3 regions of the Undibacterium sp. SXout20W genome follow, and region 2 is predicted to be linked to each of the others. Evidence: predicted binding sites of a transcription regulator. Region 2 holds the regulator's gene; each other region holds the start of a gene.
The links. The regulator sigma-54, encoded in region 2, starts transcription at its own class of promoters, with help from an activator protein. The targets are predictions, from matches to a motif close to TGGCANGNAANCTGCTTT.
Positions count from the first base shown of each region.

Region 1 (6,570 bases), on a different contig from region 2:
ATAGAAACAGCAACGGCCGGCAAACCTTGTTTTTGATCAATCTCTGATGGTGGTGCAGTGTAGGTCACCCTCACCGTAGCATCTGGTGCAACGGTGGACTTTAGATCCGTCTCTTCAAGCGGCAAATGGAAACTATCCCACGGTAAATGCAATAGTGCGGCTGGGTCGCTGCGGCTAGGGTCGATGGTCAATTCCCGCACCATGCCCTGCAGGGTCTGACAATCTAGTATTTCAGTCAGCAAAAAACCCTGCAACATGAATGGCGTTTTCTCCCATGGCCGATCAAGTTCGGCCACGAACATGCCAACGCGCAGATCACTGATACTGATCAACAAAGCGTCGCGTAATTTTCTTTTTTCGTGTAGCACAGTGAATGAGTAACGTTTAGACCAAAATTAAATTGATTAATGCAGCAAAAAATCGATAGGCCAGCTTTGTCAAAACCTGGCACTCAGCAACGGAAGCATCATCCCTGATATTGCCGAGTAAATCATAACGTATTATTGTGCAAAGTATCTCATTAGTTACAATTGAAATAATACTTTTTGACATTCGTTCACATGAGAAATTTTTTGTTTCCTACCGTCTTTGCGCTTTAAATTAGTCAGGTCAATTGGATTATTTGATTACAAAAAAACAATGACATGTTCAATTTTACAAAAAATATCCCAAATAATGTCAGTCTTCGTTAAAAGAAATTGGGTTCAATATCAAGCTCAACGCCAAATTTCGATAAAACATCAGCACGAATCTGCTGCGCCAAAGCACGTACTTCGGCGCCGGTTGCGTTGCCGCGGTTCACCAACACCAGCGCCTGCTTTTCATATACCCCCGCAGCACCTAAATTGCGCCCCTTCCAACCAGCTTGTTCAATTAACCAACCCGCTGCAAGTTTAAATTTTCCGTCAGTTTGTAAATAACTCACCAGCCCTGGATATCGCTCCAAGAGAGAGTACCTTTGTAAGGCCGACACCACAGGATTTTTAAAAAAACTACCTACATTGCCAATGACTCTCGGGTCTGGCAACTTAGCCTGCCGAATGGCGATAATTGCGTCACTCACATCCTTCGCATCCGGTTGCAAAATTTTGGCCTGTTCTAACCATTTGGCAACATCGGCATACGCGAGTTTTGCTTGCCACAATTTTGGCAAGGCAAAAGTCACATTCAAAATAACCATACGGTCACGCAAATGTTGTTTAAATACGCTGTCCCGATAAGCAAAAGAACATGCCGCTTTATCCATCACCACTACTTCGCCAGTCTCAAAATCAAACGCTTCAAGTTGGTGAAATACGTCTTGAATTTCGACGCCATAAGCGCCGATATTTTGTACAGGAGCTGCACCTATAGTGCCAGGAATGAGTGACAAATTCTCTAATCCCGACCAACCTTGGTGCAATGTCCACATGACAAAATCATGCCAATTCTCTCCGGCAGCGGCTTGCACATAGTAAAACTCAGTGTCTTCGGACAACATTTTTTTGCCCTGCAGGCACATTTGTAATACCAAGGCATCAATCTGATCAGATAAGACTAAATTACTGCCGCCACCAAGTATCAAACGTGGCAGCTTAGTTAATGATAAATCATTGCGGATGGCAGTTAATTGCGCCAGCTCAACAACCGGCAAAAAGTGCGTTGCCTGCGCAGCAATACCAAAAGTATTGAGTTTTTGCAGGGAAACATCATGGAAAAGGGAAATAAGATTCTTCATAGGCTGTAAATTATAGCTGCTAGGCATTGTGAACGCCCCGCATTTGATAAAATGCGCTATGTTTATTTATTCACCAAGGAAGTAATATGCCCTCATTTGATACCGTCTCTGAAGCAAACATGGAAGAAGTAAAGAATGCGGTAACGCAATCGAACAAATTGATCACGAATCGCTTCGACCTCAAGGGTACCAGCGCCAAAATCGAGCTCAAAGATAAAGAGCGCGAAATCATCGTTTTCGGTGACTCCGATTTCCATTTGGATCAAATCAACATTGAATTAACGCAAACCCTTGGAAAGCGTAAAGTTGATGTGCGTTTCCTCGATATGGGTAAAGTAGAAAAAATTGGCGGCGACAAGGTAAAGCAAGTGATCAAAGTCAAAAATGGTATCGAAACAGAAGATGCAAAAAAAATCGTCAAAGCAATCAAGGACAGTAAATTGAAAGTGCAAGCCAGCATTCAGGGTGATGCTGTGCGTGTGCAAGGCGCGAAGCGTGACGATTTACAGGCTGCGATGGCTTTGCTACGTAAAGAAATCAAAGATTTGCCGCTCGAGTTTAATAATTTCCGTGATTGATTGAATCTGCCTGAACGTTGCCGAATAAAATGCTAGGGCGGCTGTGGACTAAAGCGATCTATTTTTTAGTCTTCTATAGCTGCCTATTTTCTGTGCTGTTCGCCTAAAAGGCTTGCCATGAATTGCCTGTCCGCGTTTTTTTTACTGGTTTTAATCGGTTACAACGCCTCCGTTCACGCTACGGAAGTTGGGGTCGTTGGCTTATTTCCTGGTAAAGCGATTCTGGTGGTGGATGGCGGACCACCAAAAACATATAACGTCGGCAGCATGATAAGCAACGATACAAAATTGCTCGATGTTGACCACGACAGCGCCACCATTATCAGTAATGGCAAACGTTCTGTACTAGCAATGGGTCAGGCAGTCGCCCGCGCCGCACCAGGCAGGGGCAACCAGGTCATCCTGCAAGCAGGTGACCATGGTCACTTCATTGCCAACGCGAGTATTAATGGCATCAGTGTCAAAATGATGGTCGATACTGGCGCCAGTCTGGTAACCCTTCCTGCCAGCGATGCAATTCGTCTCGGCATAAATTACACCAATGGCATACGAGGCAGAGTGAGTACCGCTGGTGGCGTAGTCAACGCTTATGGTATTAAGATCGACAGTATCAAGATTGGTGATATCGAACTTTATCAAGTTGACGCAGCGGTTCTCGATTCTGGATTAACCATCCCCTTATTGGGCATGTCATTTTTAAATCGCATGGAAATGCGACGCGAAGGCAATCAAATGACCCTGACCAAGCGATTTTGAACTACTTTTTCAGAAATCATCCAATTCAGAACACGAACGTCGATCGTTGGTTTTTCTCCCATCGACGTCGTGATACAAAGATTTAACTCAATATCCAGCGACGATGTCGATTTAACGACGAATTTGCTCCAACGCAGCAATGGCACCTGCAGCGATTTATTAAATGCAAACTGCACTCGCAAGCGTTACAGCTGCAAGCAATACGGCACTGATGGCTCGAATAAAAGTACAACGCTCCACTTTGATGCTCGCGTTGAATCAAAACGAGCCAGCTTATGCGCAGAACCACCATAAATCAGTCATAAAAACAGTAAAAAAATCATGATTCAGGTGTCATGATTTCTATTCAGTGCACTTGAAAACGAAGCAGTATTAGAATATCCCGGTCATTTTGATCATTTTGATCATTTTGATCATCAATCATGATGATCAAAATCTTAGCTTTTTAGTATGTCGTGCTAGTTGACACATTGATAGACTACTTAGGATGGCGATAATCGATTTGTCACCAGGCTTGAGTCATTTAGACGCCCTATTAAGCCAGATTGCTACAGTGGCAAACCTTGAGGTGTTCGCTGTAAGAGTAAGTAAGCTAAATGAAAAAAACTGAGCCGAGTGATAAACCCGGGACTCAGTTTTCAGATATCGCAATCTTACTGTTTGCGACGACGCGCTGCCGCGAAACCCAAGAGCCCCAAACTTACCAGGACAAGACTCGCAGGTTCAGGGACATCAGAAGGTGCTGGGGCAATAGTATCGAAAGAGATACTAGTGAAGGCATCGACATTTTCCAAAGTAGAAAAACGCGCAACACCAACCGTTCCAGAATAATTTACATCTGCCGAGTAGGTAGCTATTACATTGTTTGAGATATCGAACAACTGAGTAATAGAGTTACCAGTTAATGTACTGATGGTTAGTTTATTTACCGTGGCAAGCGTACTTGTCGATGGAACAGAGAACCAACCATCGACTTCACCATCGTACGTGCCCGCACCTGCCGACAAGCAAGCCCCTTCACATGCGGTAACCAAGCCTTGTGGACTTGATAAATTAAGACCGAGCGATGCCCACGTGGAGCCGTCGACTGCACTATCCTGAGCATGAGTTGTGCTCAGTGTGCTAAAGTCAATCACCGTAGCCTGCGATACAAGCGGAACGCAAACAGCGAATGCCAGTACTGCACGGGAAAGAAATTTATTCATGGAAATGCTTTCAAAAGAGAAAATCTAAATCAATGCAATCTTTTGAAGCAAATACTGTTCCCGCAGATAAACATTATATAAATCAATACGTTACATAAAATTAATTTAACTAATGTAAAAAATTTCGACATTGACTTAATCTTTAATTAATTTTTCTTTACTCCTTATTTCATGACGAATAATCAAGTTCAGCCCAATTAAAAGGCGAAGAAAAAAGTTATTTTCAGGCGTCCGCCAAACTTTTTCCGTTAATTTTAAATAAATTTTACAAAAGTAGCATCCGACGACGCCTGGTGGGTCTTTGGACGCATCTTGAAAACACAAAAGCACCCAACAGTAATCCTCACAAAGCTCGCGTCTTAGCAAGTTTTTGATTGAACCGCCGTGAGGTGCTTTTTACACATCTGAATTTCTCCAGACTGCATTAACCGCTTGAATTTAATTTTTTTTATACCGCTGATTGCACCAGACGGCGCTGCTTTACCGCATTTGCCAAGCCTTCTAAAACGGCAACACTGGAATCCCAATCAATACAGCCATCGGTGACAGATTGGCCATAGATTAATTCTTTACCCGGCACCAGGTCCTGGCGACCAGCAACCAGATGGGATTCGATCATGACGCCGACAATACGTGTGTCGCCCGCAGCAATCTGATTGCCAATATCAGCGCACACAGGAATTTGATTGGCAGGATTTTTGGAACTATTTGCGTGCGACGCATCGATCATCAGGCGTGCCGCCAATCCCGCATTGGCGATATCTTTACAGGCAGCTTCGACGCTAGTAGCATCATAGTTTGGCGTTTTACCACCACGCAAAATGATGTGGCAATCCTCATTACCATTGGTTGAAACAATCGCTGAATGGCCACCTTTAGTGACGGACAAAAAGTGATGCGGCTGCGACGATGCCTTAATCGCGTCGACGGCAATTTTGACGTTACCATCCGTACCGTTTTTAAATCCTACCGGGCACGATAAACCAGAGGCTAATTCTCGATGGACTTGTGACTCAGTAGTACGAGCACCAATAGCGCCCCAACTAATCAGATCAGCAATATATTGTGGACTGATTACGTCCAGATATTCTGTCCCCGCTGGCAAGCCTAATTCATTGATGTTCAATAGCAGTTCACGCGCAATTCGGAGGCCATCGTTGATTCTGAAACTATTGTCCATGTAGGGGTCATTAATCAAACCTTTCCAGCCAACCGTCGTGCGCGGTTTTTCGAAATAGACGCGCATCACAATTTCAAGCTCGCCCGCAAAACGCCCACGTTGGACTGCAAGTTTGCGCGCATATTCCATAGCCGCTTGCGTATCGTGGATTGAGCACGGCCCGATTACGACCATCAACCTGTCATCCTGTCCATGCAAAATTCTATGCAGAGCAGTGCGGGCATTGGCGGCGGTTTCTGAAGCTTTTTCCGAGCAGGAAAACTCACGGATTAAATGTGATGGCGGAACCAGTTCCTTCATTTCGCGAATACGTAAATCATCGGTGCGCTGCATATTTTCTCCTGTGTATTTCAAATTAAGATTATGTAATTAAATTGCAATTGATAAAAACTGGCAAAAAAAAACCGCCATATCTGGCGGTTTTTAAGAATTCTGGTTGGGCTCTTTTTCTTTGCGCGCTTACCTTCTTCCGACCGCCTCAGGCTGGGAATAGCTAAAGTAAAAAAAGAAAAAGAAATGGGTCATTTTCATGAAATTAGGTACTTGGCTTAATTGCCTGTATTTAATTTTGATAAAAGTTTAAAAGTCAGGGTTTGATATTGCATCAAAATTTTGCAATTAGCAAGCCCAAAAATCATAATTTTCGCTTATTTCTTCCACAATGCTGGTGGTTCCGGTGGAATATCGCCATCAGGATAAACATTCATCACAGGATTACTTTTCTCTGCCATTTTAATTTGAGGAGCATTACGACCAACCCAACGACGCAATTCTTTTAAATTAGCAACAATGTCAGCGCGTCCAGGTCCCAAGCGAACGGCGCGTTCTAGCAGATACAAGGCTTTTTCATAGTCACCCTGTGCTGCGACAGCAACTGCCTGATTGTTTAATGCAGACGGATCAAACGGGTTAATTTTTGCCGCTTCGGCAAATTTTTTACTTGCCTCTGCGTTATCTCCCTGCGACAGTTGAAGTCTACCCTCGCTCTGCAAATCGGCTGACCACGAAATACCAGACACAACCGCTAACAGAAGTGCACATAAAGAGCGTAATAAAATTGGATACATACGCATTAATTCCCTAAGTAATACGGCTTTGGCACCACAGGTGGGAACGATACTGGACCACGTTTTG
Region 1 is NZ_JBMPPH010000021.1:15,211-21,780, forward strand. It holds gene ACO0K1_RS12055 (HD-GYP domain-containing protein) at 1-335, opposite strand, end outside; gene murB (UDP-N-acetylmuramate dehydrogenase) at 689-1,744, opposite strand; gene ACO0K1_RS12065 (YajQ family cyclic di-GMP-binding protein) at 1,804-2,295, shown strand; gene ACO0K1_RS12070 (retropepsin-like aspartic protease family protein) at 2,413-3,051, shown strand; gene ACO0K1_RS12075 (PEP-CTERM sorting domain-containing protein) at 3,705-4,256, opposite strand; gene aroG (3-deoxy-7-phosphoheptulonate synthase AroG) at 4,705-5,769, opposite strand; gene ACO0K1_RS12085 (tetratricopeptide repeat protein) at 6,084-6,503, opposite strand; gene ACO0K1_RS12090 (cellulose synthase subunit BcsC-related outer membrane protein) at 6,509-6,570, opposite strand, start outside.
Region 1: ACO0K1_RS12075 (PEP-CTERM sorting domain-containing protein) is a predicted target of sigma-54. The motif match lies at 4,301-4,318, and genes of this name have one in related genera.

Region 2 (6,570 bases):
GCGGATCCAAAAGTGATTGAGGCTTACCTTGGCGGAAGCGTCAGCGAAGAGTTGAGTGGCACAGCCCATCCAGTAGCAACGGCGTAAGGAGAACCATATGTTAGAGATTTCAAATTTACACGCCGCGTACGGTAAAGTGCAGGTATTGCATGGTATTTCTTTGTCTGTTCCAAAAGGCAAAGTGGTGACGCTGATTGGTTCGAACGGTGCAGGAAAAACGACAACGATGCGCGCGATTTCGGGCATGTTAAAGCCGAAAGAAGGCAGCGTCCATCTTGGAGGGCAAGACATTACCGGACTTGATTCGCACAAAATTGCCCGCGCTGGTCTGGCCCATTCGCCAGAAGGTCGACGGGTGTTTGCCACGATGTCGGTCAAAGACAATTTATTGCTCGGTGCATTTCCTCGTTTTACAGGCGCGCGTAGCCGTGGCGATATCGACACGGATTTACAAAAGGCGATGGAGTTGTTTCCTCGCTTGCGTGAACGTCGTGATCAGCTTGCTGGTACCTTGTCGGGTGGTGAACAGCAAATGCTGGCGATGGCACGTGCGGTCATGTTAAATCCGGAAGTGATTTTGCTCGATGAGCCGTCAATGGGATTGGCGCCGATTCTGGTGGATGAAGTGTTCCGGATTATTCAGCGTCTCAAACAAGAAGGCATGACGATGTTGCTGGTCGAGCAGTTTGCCGCTGCCGCGTTGGCGGTTGCTGATTACGGTTATGTGCTGGAGAATGGGCGGATTTCAGTTCATGGACCGGCGGCGAGTTTGCAGAATGATCCGGCAGTGAAGGCGGCGTATCTGGGAGGAAATGCGCAGCATTGATGTTCTGGCATCTTGCGGTAGCGTTCCCGCTTGTTGGCGGCGGGAATGGAACAATCGTTCCTTCTTTAGTTTATGTCGCTACGTCGTCGTGTCACTGAAGGTAAGGGTTAGCGCAACCGCTAACCCGATGACTGATTTGGTATTAACGACCAATGTCAATTCATACAGGCATGATGCTATAACTCAATGACCCGTTTACCCGCTCAACCGCTCAACCGCTTATCTGCTTATCCGATTAACGAGCGCAATGGGTGGGCGTATGCTGGCCATACGGGTGAGAAGAAGTCCAATACCATCTCGCGCGTGACGTCCGATAAATTGGCTGGAGACCACTGCGGTTGATTGTCTTTGTCGACGACCAAAGCACGTACACCTTCTAAAACCTCACCATGTTTGAAACAGTGGCGCACCATCGTTCTTTCCATGCGAAGGCAATCTGAGACCGACATGCTAGCGCTGCGCCGCAGTTGTTCCAAAGTGACACTGATGAGTAAAGGCGAGGGTTTAGCCATCGTTGCCAGAGTGGTCTGAGCAAAGGCGCTATCGCTCTCTTCGAGCCTTTGAGTGATGTCCTTAGCGCTATCGCCAAAAAATAGTGTATCAATCTCGGCACGCTGTGTAGCAAGTTTGCTATGCGAAGGCTCAACCTGTGCTGCATAAGGACATGCAAATTCGTGAATTGCTTTACGCAGATCTGCCGCTTCGTTATTACCTAGGAAGTCTATCAGGGCAGGGATTTCAGATGTTGGAATAAACACATCCGCCAGACCCGCATAGAGTGCATCGGCAGCACCGATGATGTCGCCTGTTAAGCCTAAATAGGTGCCGATTTGTCCTGGTGTATGAGACAAAAAGTAGCCGCCACCCACATCTGGAAATAAACCAATATTGACTTCAGGCATTGCCATTTTAGTGCGCTCGGTAACGATTCGTAATGAACAATCAGGCCCAGCTTGTGCGATGCCCATGCCACCCCCCATAACAACCCCATTCATCAGGGAAATATACGGTTTTGGATAAAAATGAATTAAATGATTAAGTGCATATTCTTCAGTAAAAAAATCTTCCAACAGCGCACTATCACCTTTTGGTGTCGCAGTGCCAACATCATAAAAAAATCGGATGTCACCACCTGCACAAAATGCTTTTTCGCTACTGCTGTGAACGAACACAGCGCGAACATCGTCATCGTCACGCCATAGTAGCAAGCTGGCAGTGATGGCACGTACCATATCGAGTGATAAAGAGTTGAGTGCTTTGGGGCGGTCGAGTGTGATGAAGCCAATATGATTTTTAACTGAGGTGACGACGAATTCGCTCATAGGAGTACCAATAAAATGATCGTGTTGAAGCATCTATTTTATGCTTCACTTGAGTTGTCGTCACGACTTTTAGAAATGCAAAGTTTTGATCCTGAAACAAATAAAAAAGGACGCTATAGAGCGTCCTTGTTTTAGTGTTCCTGATAAATCAGGAGGTGGCAATTATGCCGAAGCCGGATCTGGCATGTGTTTGATGGCATCGTGGTGGTGTTCCTGGATTTTGTCTTTGTGTTTAATCACTTGACGATCCAGTTTGTCTACCAGTGCATCGATAGCTGCATATAAATCATGTGCCAGACTTTCAACATGAATATCTTTTCCGCTAATGTGCAGATTAATATCGGCTTTGTGACGTTTCTCTTTCTCCCGGAGCTTGTCTACCGTCAAGATGACGGCAATATCAATGACCTGATCGAAGTGACGCCGGACTCGTTCCAGCTTGGTATGTACGTATTCGCGAATTGCAGGAGTTACTTCGACGTGATGTCCACTGATGGTGAGATTCATACTGTGCTCCTATGGTAATGTTGCTTGCTATAACGATAAGCTCGTTTCATTAGAAATGTTTTGAGCTAAATCATATATAGCAATTTAAACCGTAAATACAAGGACGATGTTACAAAGATTTACGCATACTCACTGGTGGGATTTTCAGGGCTTCGCGGTATTTGGCGACGGTACGTCGTGCAATTACCATGCCTTGTTCACCCAGCATGTCTGCGATTTTACTGTCAGAGAGTGGGCTTTTCTGGTCTTCTGCTCCTATCAACTGCTTGATGAGTGCTCGTATCGCGGTGGACGATGCTTCCCCCCCGGTTTCCGTCGCGACATGGCTGCCGAAAAAATACTTTAACTCAAACATGCCATGTGGGGTCAACATGTATTTTTGGGTCGTAACACGAGAAATGGTGCTCTCGTGTAATCCTAGTGTATCAGCTATTTCGCGCAAAACAAGGGGGCGCATCGCGACAGCACCATGCGTAAAAAAATTACGCTGTCTTTCTACTATCGCTTGTGCAACGCGCAAAATTGTCTCAAAGCGTTGCCGCATGTTTTTGATTAACCAGCGTGCTTCCTGTAACTGCGAACTAAGCCCACTTTCGCCACGATGTTGCCGCATCAGATTCGCATACATACTGCTGACACGTAGTTTAGGCATGACATCCTGATTGAGCACTACTTGCCAACCGTCAGCCGTTTTTTTAACGATGACGTCAGGCACAACATAATCAGAACTGGTTTTCGCAAAGTCGCTACCTGGCCGTGGTTTACATGTTCGTATAACAATTTGTGCTTCGCGCAAATCTTCGTCATCACAGTCAAAAATTTTCTTTAATTTCGTGAAGTCGCGTTGCGCAAATAAATTTAATTGATTTTCAACAATATTCAATGCGAGACGGCGGGTCACAAACGGAATATGTGGCAAACGCTTGATCTGCAATGCCAGACATTCTGATGGGCTTCTGGCGCCGACACCGGCCGGATCAAAACTCTGTAGCATCGACAGCGCGAACTGTAATTCTTCAAGTTCAACGCTCAGATCGATGGGCAGACCAGCATGAATTTCTTCTAAAGTTTCCGTCATATAACCATCATCATTAAGCGCATCGATGATTAATTCCACCAGAGCCAGGTCACGCGGTTCGCGCAAACTTAGCCGCATCTGTTCGAGTAAATGCTCGCGCAGGCCGATGTGGGCAGCCTCTAACTGCCGATGTCCGTCATCATCTTCGGCATTGTATTGGCCATTGGGCGCCTCGTTGAAGCTCCATTCCTCTTCGTTGGCGCTGACACTGTCATTGACGGTAAATTCGTTGTCTGACGGTGATTCTGCTCCATTGTTGAGATTATCCTGGCCATTTGATACTTCCATGCCAGCATCAGGCGTTGAGCTGGCGCTATTGATTGCGCCGTCAGCCAAAAGGCGAACTGCATTATCCATCGGGTCGTCCACACGCTCTAATAACGGATTTTCAATCAATAAGCTTTCCAGCTCCTGATGTAATTCCAGAGTCGACAATTGCAACAGCCGTATCGATTGTTGTAATTGTGGCGTGAGCGCCAAATGTTGGGAGGTGCGTAGCTGGAGACTTTGCTTCATGATATTTTCCGTCACATGCGGAAATGCTCTCCAAGGTAAACCCGGCGCACTGATTCATTTTCAATGATTTCTTCTGGTTTTCCGCTTGCTAAAACGGCACCTTGATTGATGATGTAGGCATGATCACAAATACCCAGGGTTTCACGCACATTGTGATCCGTAATCAAGACGCCAATACCACGTTCTTTGAGGAAGCGAACAATCCGTTGAATTTCAATCACGGCGATCGGATCGACACCGGCAAATGGTTCATCTAATAAAACAAAACGTGGATTAGTTGCTAGCGCCCTGGCGATTTCAACACGGCGCCGTTCACCACCAGATAAAGATAAGGCCTGGCTTTCACGAATTTTTTCAATTTGTAAATCGGCGAGTAACGCATCGAGCCGACGTTGAATTTCGTCGCTAGATAAATACTTTTTGTTATTATCTTTTTGTAGCTCTAAAACTGCCCGAATATTTTCTTCGACGGTTAGTTTTCTAAATACAGAGGCTTCCTGGGGGAGATAAGATAAGCCCAGTACAGCGCGCTCATGGATCGCTAAACCAGACATTGGCGTACCGTCAATACTGATACGTCCATCATCAGATGCAACAAGGCCAACGATCATATAAAACGAGGTCGTTTTTCCAGCGCCATTGGGGCCGAGCAAACCAACCACCTCGCCACTTTTGACCGACAGAGAGACATCTCTGACAACCTGCCGCGCACCGTAGCGTTTCTTAAGGCCTTTAACCACTAGCGTGCTAATATTTTGAGAGTTATTGGTTTGCATCTTAGTTTGCTTAAGTCGCTTTTATTTATCGGTTTTGGGTTGGATGGTTAAGCGAATTCTGCCACCACCAGAGACGGCGGCACCATTGCTTGCGTTAGTGCCGACAAAAATATCATTTTTACTGTCATACGAGAGGTATTCGCCCTCTTGTTCGTCAGTCACTTTTTTACCGTCGAGATAGCGAACTTTAGCGTTACCAATGAATTTTACAAATTCTGTTTTTTCGTCATATTCGGCGCGTTCAGCTTCGCCCTCTACCCAAAGATTCGAGCCGCCGTCCCGTTTTTGACGAAAAGTGACTTTGGTGCCGGGCTTATTGAAGAACTTCACATGTTGGAATTCATCTGGTGTTTTGCTCGCAATTGCCCGTTCTGCTCTGACGGTGAGTGTTCCCTTGGTAATCAGGACATCGCCAGTGGCCGTTGTGATGTTCGATTTTCCATCGCTGGTCAAATGTTCTGCTTCAATAACCATTTCTTTCTGGCTATCTGCTTTTTCTGCGTACGCAGGCAAAACGAACGATGAGCCCAGGCCCACAAACAGGATGGAGCTCACAATTTGAAGTGATGAATTGAGAGTCAGGCGCATGATGTACTTTCTAAATTTTTGTCTGGTCAGGTAAGTTGTCAACTACCACGTTTTTTTAAACGTGCACGTACTTTGCTCAGTAACTCCAAGTGCTGGGTGGAATTGTTGGCGACCATACCTACCGCATGAGCTTCTATACCTTCGGTAAATAAAGTGACTTGATGATCTGAGGTGATGAGGTCATCATCCGGTGTAAGCGTCAGATAATCCGTTTCCAGTCGCATTGCATGGGAATTTTCACCGTCCGGACGTTCAACTAGTACGTTGTCATATAAACGCACGACATCGTGTTCACGCTTGGGATGTACGGTGTCAGATTTTTGATCAACAATGGCCCGTCCGGCAATGATAGTTACTGGCGGACGCATGTCAGCGAAGCTATTAATCCGTGGATTGGTAATCTCATACTGATCGGTACGCGGAAGATGAATCAGCTTTTCGCCCGTCAAATGATAATTGGCTTTACTGCTATTAGACAGTCGTATGAAGTTGAATTTCTCAACATAATAATCCGGCTCCAAACGGATCATGGATTTTCGCGCATCTTCTACACCACGTTGGCGGAATGCATTTTCGATCCAAAAACTGCCAAGCGCAATAAACCCCAGGATTGCGACTGCAATCCATATTCGTGCCCGGTCTATAGTGATTTGCGCTTTCATGCTAAATATTCAGATAGAACTAATTGGTATTTATTCTGTGCCTGTAAAATAAAATCGCAGACTTCGCGGACAGCACCTTTGCCGCCGCTCGCAACTGTCACGTAGTCAACGCGATAACGAACTTCCGGATGTCCATTTGGTACGCTGGCCGCGAATCCTACGCGGCTCAATACGGGTAAATCAATCACATCATCGCCGATAAAACCACATTCTTTGCTGTCGAAGTTCAATTCAGCCAGTAACTCAAAAAATGCCGTTTTTTTGTCGTGGATACCCTGACGGACGTGGGTAATCC
Region 2 is NZ_JBMPPH010000002.1:50,367-56,936, forward strand. It holds gene ACO0K1_RS01890 (ABC transporter permease subunit) at 1-87, shown strand, start outside; gene ACO0K1_RS01895 (ABC transporter ATP-binding protein) at 98-826, shown strand; gene ACO0K1_RS01900 (enoyl-CoA hydratase/isomerase family protein) at 1,054-2,148, opposite strand; gene hpf (ribosome hibernation-promoting factor, HPF/YfiA family) at 2,311-2,655, opposite strand; gene ACO0K1_RS01910 (RNA polymerase factor sigma-54) at 2,765-4,249, opposite strand; gene lptB (LPS export ABC transporter ATP-binding protein) at 4,261-5,025, opposite strand; gene lptA (lipopolysaccharide transport periplasmic protein LptA) at 5,047-5,613, opposite strand; gene lptC (LPS export ABC transporter periplasmic protein LptC) at 5,652-6,275, opposite strand; gene ACO0K1_RS01930 (KdsC family phosphatase) at 6,272-6,570, opposite strand, start outside.

Region 3 (6,570 bases), on a different contig from region 2:
CGATGGATGTTTTCTCTGGGACTGGCAATCTATGACAAGATGGCCGGACAAACTGCGCGGCATTACTTTGCAAAAGATGAATTTTTGATGATGGCACCGCACATTGATCATCATGATTTAAAAGGCGGTCTCAGCTATCACGATGCGAAAACCGACGATGCGCGTCTGGTGTTGAGAGTCCTGCAAGAGGCACAGTCTTTTGGTGCAACAGCGATTAATTATCTCGCTGCTACACGGATTAATTATGCCAACGATGTGGCGCGGGGTCTGCAAGTTACCGATGCAATCAGCGGGCGTCAGTATCAGATTCAAGCGCGCACTATCATCAATGCTACGGGTGCCTGGGTTGATCGCTTACGGCAATTCCAGGGCACGAATGGCAAAATTCGGCCATTGCGAGGAAGTCATCTTTTGTTACCTTTGTGGCGTTTGCCTGTCGCGCAAGCCGTGAGCCTGATGCATCCGCGTGACGGACGTCCAGTATTTGTCTATCCGTGGGAAGGCGTGGCGCTGGTCGGCACGACGGATGTTGATCACGATACCGATTTGCAATCGGAGGCAGCAATTACGCCGGATGAAGTAAGCTATTTGATGGAGGCGTTGGCTTTTCAGTTTCCGTCGTTGGCATTAAATTTGGATGACATTATCGCCACCTATGCGGGGGTGCGGCCAGTGATCGATACAGGCAAAGCTGATCCTTCAAAGGAAGGCCGTGACCATGCGGTCTGGTTAGAAAAAGGTCTGTTGACAGTCACGGGTGGCAAGTTGACTACATTTCGGTTGATTGCACTGGATGCGTTAAAGCATATTGCCTCCCATTTGCCTGAATGGCAGCCAAATTGGCGCGTTACGCCGCTTTTTGAGCGAGATGACACAAGCACCATGCAAGTTCAGATACCGAATTCACAACGCGTTCGTTTGTCAGGACATTACGGCAAACTGGCGACGGCCGTGGTTGCTTGCGCGCAAGCGGGTGAGTTGGAATTGATTCCTGGTACTGAAACCATGTGGGTGGAGCTACGTTGGGCGGCGCGCAAGGAAGCGGTATTGCACCTTGAAGACTTGCTTTTACGCCGTACGCGGTTAGGATTGTTGTTGCGTCACGGTGGCGAAGCACATTTTCCGCGCTTTCGCGCCATCTGTCAGGCAGAATTGGCGTGGGATGAACCTCGTTGGAACCAGGAACAAACAGCCTATCTGGCGTTATGGAAAAAAAATTATGCATTACCTGATAAAAACTTGATCGCCAACTGGCGAATTAGCTGACCGTCTGACGTCGCCATCGAGCAATGTTTCTTTGTCAAAAATACGAGACGAAACAAAAAAATAATATGGATAAGAAATATATTTTAGCGATCGATAATGGCACTCAAAGTGTCCGTGCGATTCTGTTTGATCTTAACGGCAACATCGTCGCGAAATCACAGGTACATCTGGAGGCTTATTTTTCAGTTCAACCTGGATGGGCGGAACATCATCCTGAAGATTATTGGCAAGCCGTCTGCACCGCATGCCAACGCTTATGGGGCGAAAGTGGCATTTCACCAGACACTTTGCATGGCGTGGCAGTGACTACGCAACGTGGCACGATGATTAATCTCGATCAACACGGTCAGCCGCTACGTCCGGCGATAACCTGGTTGGATCAGCGACGAACGGACGTGGTTCCGCCAGTGAATCCATTATGGTTGACTGCCTTCAAAATTGCTGGTGTCAGCGATACGATTAATTTCTTTCGTGGTGAAGCAGAGACCAACTGGATTAAACAACATCAACCGGAGATTTGGGATAAAACGGCGCATTACCTGATGCTGTCCGGTTATCTGAACTATCGTTTGTGCGGCAAATTTATTGATTCCATTGGTTCACAAGTCGGCTATTTGCCTTTTGATTATAAACGTCTGAAATGGGCCAGTAAGTTTGATTGGAAATGGCAAGCACTGGCAATAAAAGCGGAAACCCTGTCTGAACTTGTTCGTCCCGGTACGATCATGGGCAGCATTTCACCGGAGGCCGCTGCACAAACCGGCATCTTAGCTGGCACGCCACTTGTGGCCGCCGCTGCGGATAAGGCCTGCGAAGTCATTGGCGCTGGCTGCCAGCAGCCGCATATCGGCTGCCTTAGTTATGGCACGACCGCGACGATCAATATGACCAGCAAAAAATATCTGGAGGTGACGCCCTTTATCCCGCCTTATCCAGCCGCTATTCCCGGTTCGTATAGTACGGAAGTGCAAATTTTCCGCGGCTATTGGATGGTAAATTGGTTTAAAGAGCAATTTGGTCATCACGAACAATCGCAAGCGGTAGCGCAGGGTGTGGTTGCTGAGGCGTTGTTTGACGAGCTGGTAAATGAAGTGCCGCCAGGCTCTATGGGATTGATGTTGCAACCGTATTGGACGCCCGGCATTAAGGTACCTGGACCAGAGGCTAAAGGCGCCATGATAGGTTTTGGCGACGTGCATACGCGTGCTCATATGTATCGCGCGATCCTTGAGGGCCTGGCCTATGCGCTGCGTGAAGGTAAAGAACGAATCGAAAAGAGAAGCGGTGTCGCGATCACTGAATTGCGAATTTCTGGTGGTGGCTCACAAAGTGATGCTGCAATGCAATTGACAGCAGATATTTTTGGTTTGCCCACGTCTCGTCCGCATATTTATGAGACATCAGGCCTGGGAGCGTCGATAGATGCTGCAGTCGGGTTAGGTTTGCATCCTGATTTTGATACAGCAGTGCGTGCGATGACACGGATAGGAAAAACGTTCGAGCCGATTGCGCATCATCACCAGATTTACAACGAGCTTTACCATCGCGTCTATCAAAAGATGTATGCGCGCTTACAACCTTTGTATAAAGAAATTCAGCAGATTACCGGTTATCCGAAAATGCACTAACGTTTAATATGATCGGCCAGAATTATTTAATGGCGTAGTGTTCACTTCAACATCTTGCATGCTACCGACGGTACCGTTGTTATTTAAATATAGGCCGGATGATTCTAATTCTCCTGAAGTTGCGCTATTGCCGCCAATCGCTGTTTGCGTGCTGGCGTTGCCGAGATAGAGGGCACCTATGCCGGCTTGCTGCAGACTGATAAATTGTGGTTTGCCATTGCTACCTTCAATTAAAACACCCAACTGGCTATAGGCTGGATTGCTTTCATCCAGCCAACCATTATTCATATTATGATTTTCAAAGTGGTTTGCCAGTGACTGAAGTTGGGCAAAACCGTTGCCTGTAGCAGGACCGAATAATTGTGTTTTGTCGGTGATTTTTCCGCTGCTGTCAGGATTAAATACCAGATAGCCACCGCCCTGAATGAATGGCATAGAAACTTGCTTGCCGTCGTTATTCAGATCGAACGAAAAATTCTGTTGACTCAACTGAACCGAGTTGCTTGAAAAATTGATCACCAAAGGATCTTTCAAAGCACTGCCAGATTTGATCGTGACGGAGTTGGTTTCTTGTCGTGTCGTTTGTAACGACTGGTTCATATCAAAGTGAATTATTTTATGGTCACTGGTTTCAATCTCACCCTCGGCACTAAAATTGGTGCTGGTCGTTTGTAGTGAGGTGGTTTGCGCATTGTAGATAGCGCCGGCCTCCTGTGACGTCGATGCTTGCATTGAGGCGGTATTCGTTGGCTGATCAGCGTGCGAAAAATTGGCTGGATTGATGAGGTGTATGGTCAGCCTAAAAATTTCTTGCAATATCTCGATCAGCGATTGCATTTTGGGATCCAGGCTGGCGTAGGCATCATTATTGTTTGTTGCATTGGCTGCAGAGGGTGAGGCTTGTCGGGCATTTGATGCCGAATTGGCGTTCGCTAAATCAAAAGTCGCCAGTGCGGCCTTCCCGACATCGGATATCTGCACCAACGTTGAATTATCCGGCATACTGCTTAATTTGTCCGGCGTATCATCAGCCGCCCCCGCAAATAGTCTTAGTTCTTGTTTAGAACTGAACTGAGTACTGACACTTTGCCACGATTGCATTGCAACCTGAGATGAACTGATGATCATTTCAGTCTCCAAGATGTTGGGTAACTCTGCTAATTATCGACAGACCTTGGCAAAGCTTGAGCTCATTTTTTATTCGCCACGATCTCCGCACGGTGATTCATCGTACGTTCCTTAAAGTAAGTTTTTTTTGGGGTAACTTTGGTGCGTTTTTTTTTGATCTTTGTAAATAGTTGCAAACAAATAAGGTGGATGCACCGTAAAGGTCATTTGCGCTCACCGAATTTGTGCGATGTACGAGATTGTTTGATTTGAGTGCAATTTTGATGCGAGACGTTGAACGATAAAATGCCACGGAATTATCTTGATATCGACAATAAATCGTATTTTAAATTCGGTATCAAATCTGTGATTTTCATAGGGAGAGAGCGGCAAGAAAATATATTGCATTGCGCAAGCTGGCACACTTAATGCTAACTGGATGATGAAGCTCGTAGTCTTTTTGTATTTAACCATCACTAGGAGAAATCATGACACGTCGCACCGTTTTAAAAGCAACTGCTTTGGCTGTAATGACTTTAGCAAGCGCAGGCTGGATGTCGCAAGCCGTCGCCGCAGATACGATTAAGGTAGGGATTTTGCATTCCTTGTCCGGCACAATGGCAATCTCAGAAACCTCATTAAAAGATGTCGCCTTGATGACGATTGATGAGATTAACGCACACGGTGGCGTGTTGGGTAAAAAACTGGAACCCGTGGTCGTCGATCCGGCATCGAACTGGCCTTTGTTTGCTGAAAAGGCGCGTCAGTTAGTGGCGCAGGATAAAGTTTCTGTGGTCTTTGGCTGCTGGACATCCGTATCACGTAAATCCGTGTTACCAGTATTCAAAGAATTGAATAGCTTATTGTTTTACCCAGTGCAATACGAGGGTGAAGAGCTCGAAAAAAATGTGTTCTACACGGGCGCTGCACCAAATCAGCAAGCAATTCCGGCAACGGAATACTTGATGTCCAAAGAGGGTGGCGGAGCCAAGCGCTTCGTCTTGTTGGGAACCGATTATGTCTACCCACGTACGACAAACAAAATTTTACGTGCTTTCCTGCACAGCAAGGGTGTGAAAGACACGGATATAGATGAAGTCTACACACCGTTTGGACATTCCGATTATCAGACGATTGTGGCCAACATTAAAAAGTTTGCAGCGGGTGGAAAAACTGCCGTTATTTCGACAATTAATGGCGATTCGAATGTCCCATTTTATAAAGAATTGGGTAATGCTGGCTTAAAAGCGACCGATGTGCCCGTCGTTGCTTTCTCGGTGGGTGAAGAAGAATTGCGTGGCGTCGATACGAAGCCATTGGTTGGTCATCTGGCCGCATGGAATTATTTTGAATCGGTTAAAAATCCGGTCAATACAGAATTCATTAAAAAATGGAAAGCTTACGCTGCCGCCAAAAATCTACCGAATGCAGCAACTGTCGTGACCAATGATCCGATGGAAGCAACCTATGTCGGTATTTACATGTGGAAGCAAGCAGTAGAAAAAGCAAAATCTACCGACACCGACAAAGTGATTGCCGCAATGGGTGGTCAGAAATTCAAAGCACCATCAGGTTTTGAATTGATGATGGACGCAACGAATCATCATCTGCATAAGCCAGTGATGATCGGTGAAATTAAAGCCGATGGCCAGTTCAGTGTTGTCTACAAAACCAAAGAAACAATTCGCGCACAACCATGGAGCCCATACATCCAGGGTAATGAAGGTAAGCAAAAACTGTAATTTTCCGCGACTGATTTTTCATTCAGCATGGCCGTCAGAGTTCAGGTTGATCACTGGCGGCCGTTACTGGTCTTCGTTATTGGCGTTTGTTACTGACATTCATTACTGACTCTATCGTCGTTCGTTTTCGCTTTTAATGAAAGCACATTGCAAGCCTTCTTCTATGAACATAAAAAAAATCCTTAGCATGGTGCTGGGCATGGTCTTTTGCTGTAGTGCACAGGCAATGATCGATCAGCACTTGTTGCTTGATTTGGCGGGTGATGACCCAGATGCCCGGATTGTCGCCGTCAATGCAATCGCTGCGCTGGCGAATGACGAGGCAGCACGAGTTTTAAGTGCCTTGAAAAATGAAAATATTTATCTCAAAGATAATGTCGTCTACGAGGTAGATGGAGAAGCTACGACTAATTTGACTACTGGTAAAGCGAGTGCGTTACCAGAGGGTGCCGATGTGCTGGTCATTAATAATCGTCTGCGTGGTGCGTTGGAGAGTGCTTTGTCTGGGATGAAGTTATTTTCTAAGGATAAATCAACTCGGTTAACCGCCGTCCATGATTTGCAACAGCAAGCCACTGCTGAACAGTTACCGTTATTGCAGAAAGCCTATTTGCAGGAAAATGACACTGAAATTAAGGCGCAACTTCAGTTACTCATTGCCACAGCAAACTTACAATCCTCCGATCCGGTTGCCCGCAAGGCCGCAGTGAAAAGCTTGGCGGAAACGAGCAACGCCAATTTAAAGCCAATCTTAGAGGCAATGTTAAAGCGCAATCCTGATGGTAGTTATGCGGAGCCCGATGAAAGTATCCGGGTTGAAGTCGTCG
Region 3 is NZ_JBMPPH010000029.1:39,338-45,907, reverse strand. It holds gene ACO0K1_RS14290 (glycerol-3-phosphate dehydrogenase/oxidase) at 1-1,266, shown strand, start outside; gene ACO0K1_RS14285 (FGGY-family carbohydrate kinase) at 1,332-2,894, shown strand; gene ACO0K1_RS14280 (hypothetical protein) at 2,898-4,022, opposite strand; gene urtA (urea ABC transporter substrate-binding protein) at 4,490-5,743, shown strand; gene urtB (urea ABC transporter permease subunit UrtB) at 5,907-6,570, shown strand, end outside.
Region 3: urtA (urea ABC transporter substrate-binding protein) is a predicted target of sigma-54. The motif match lies at 4,419-4,436, and genes of this name have one in related genera.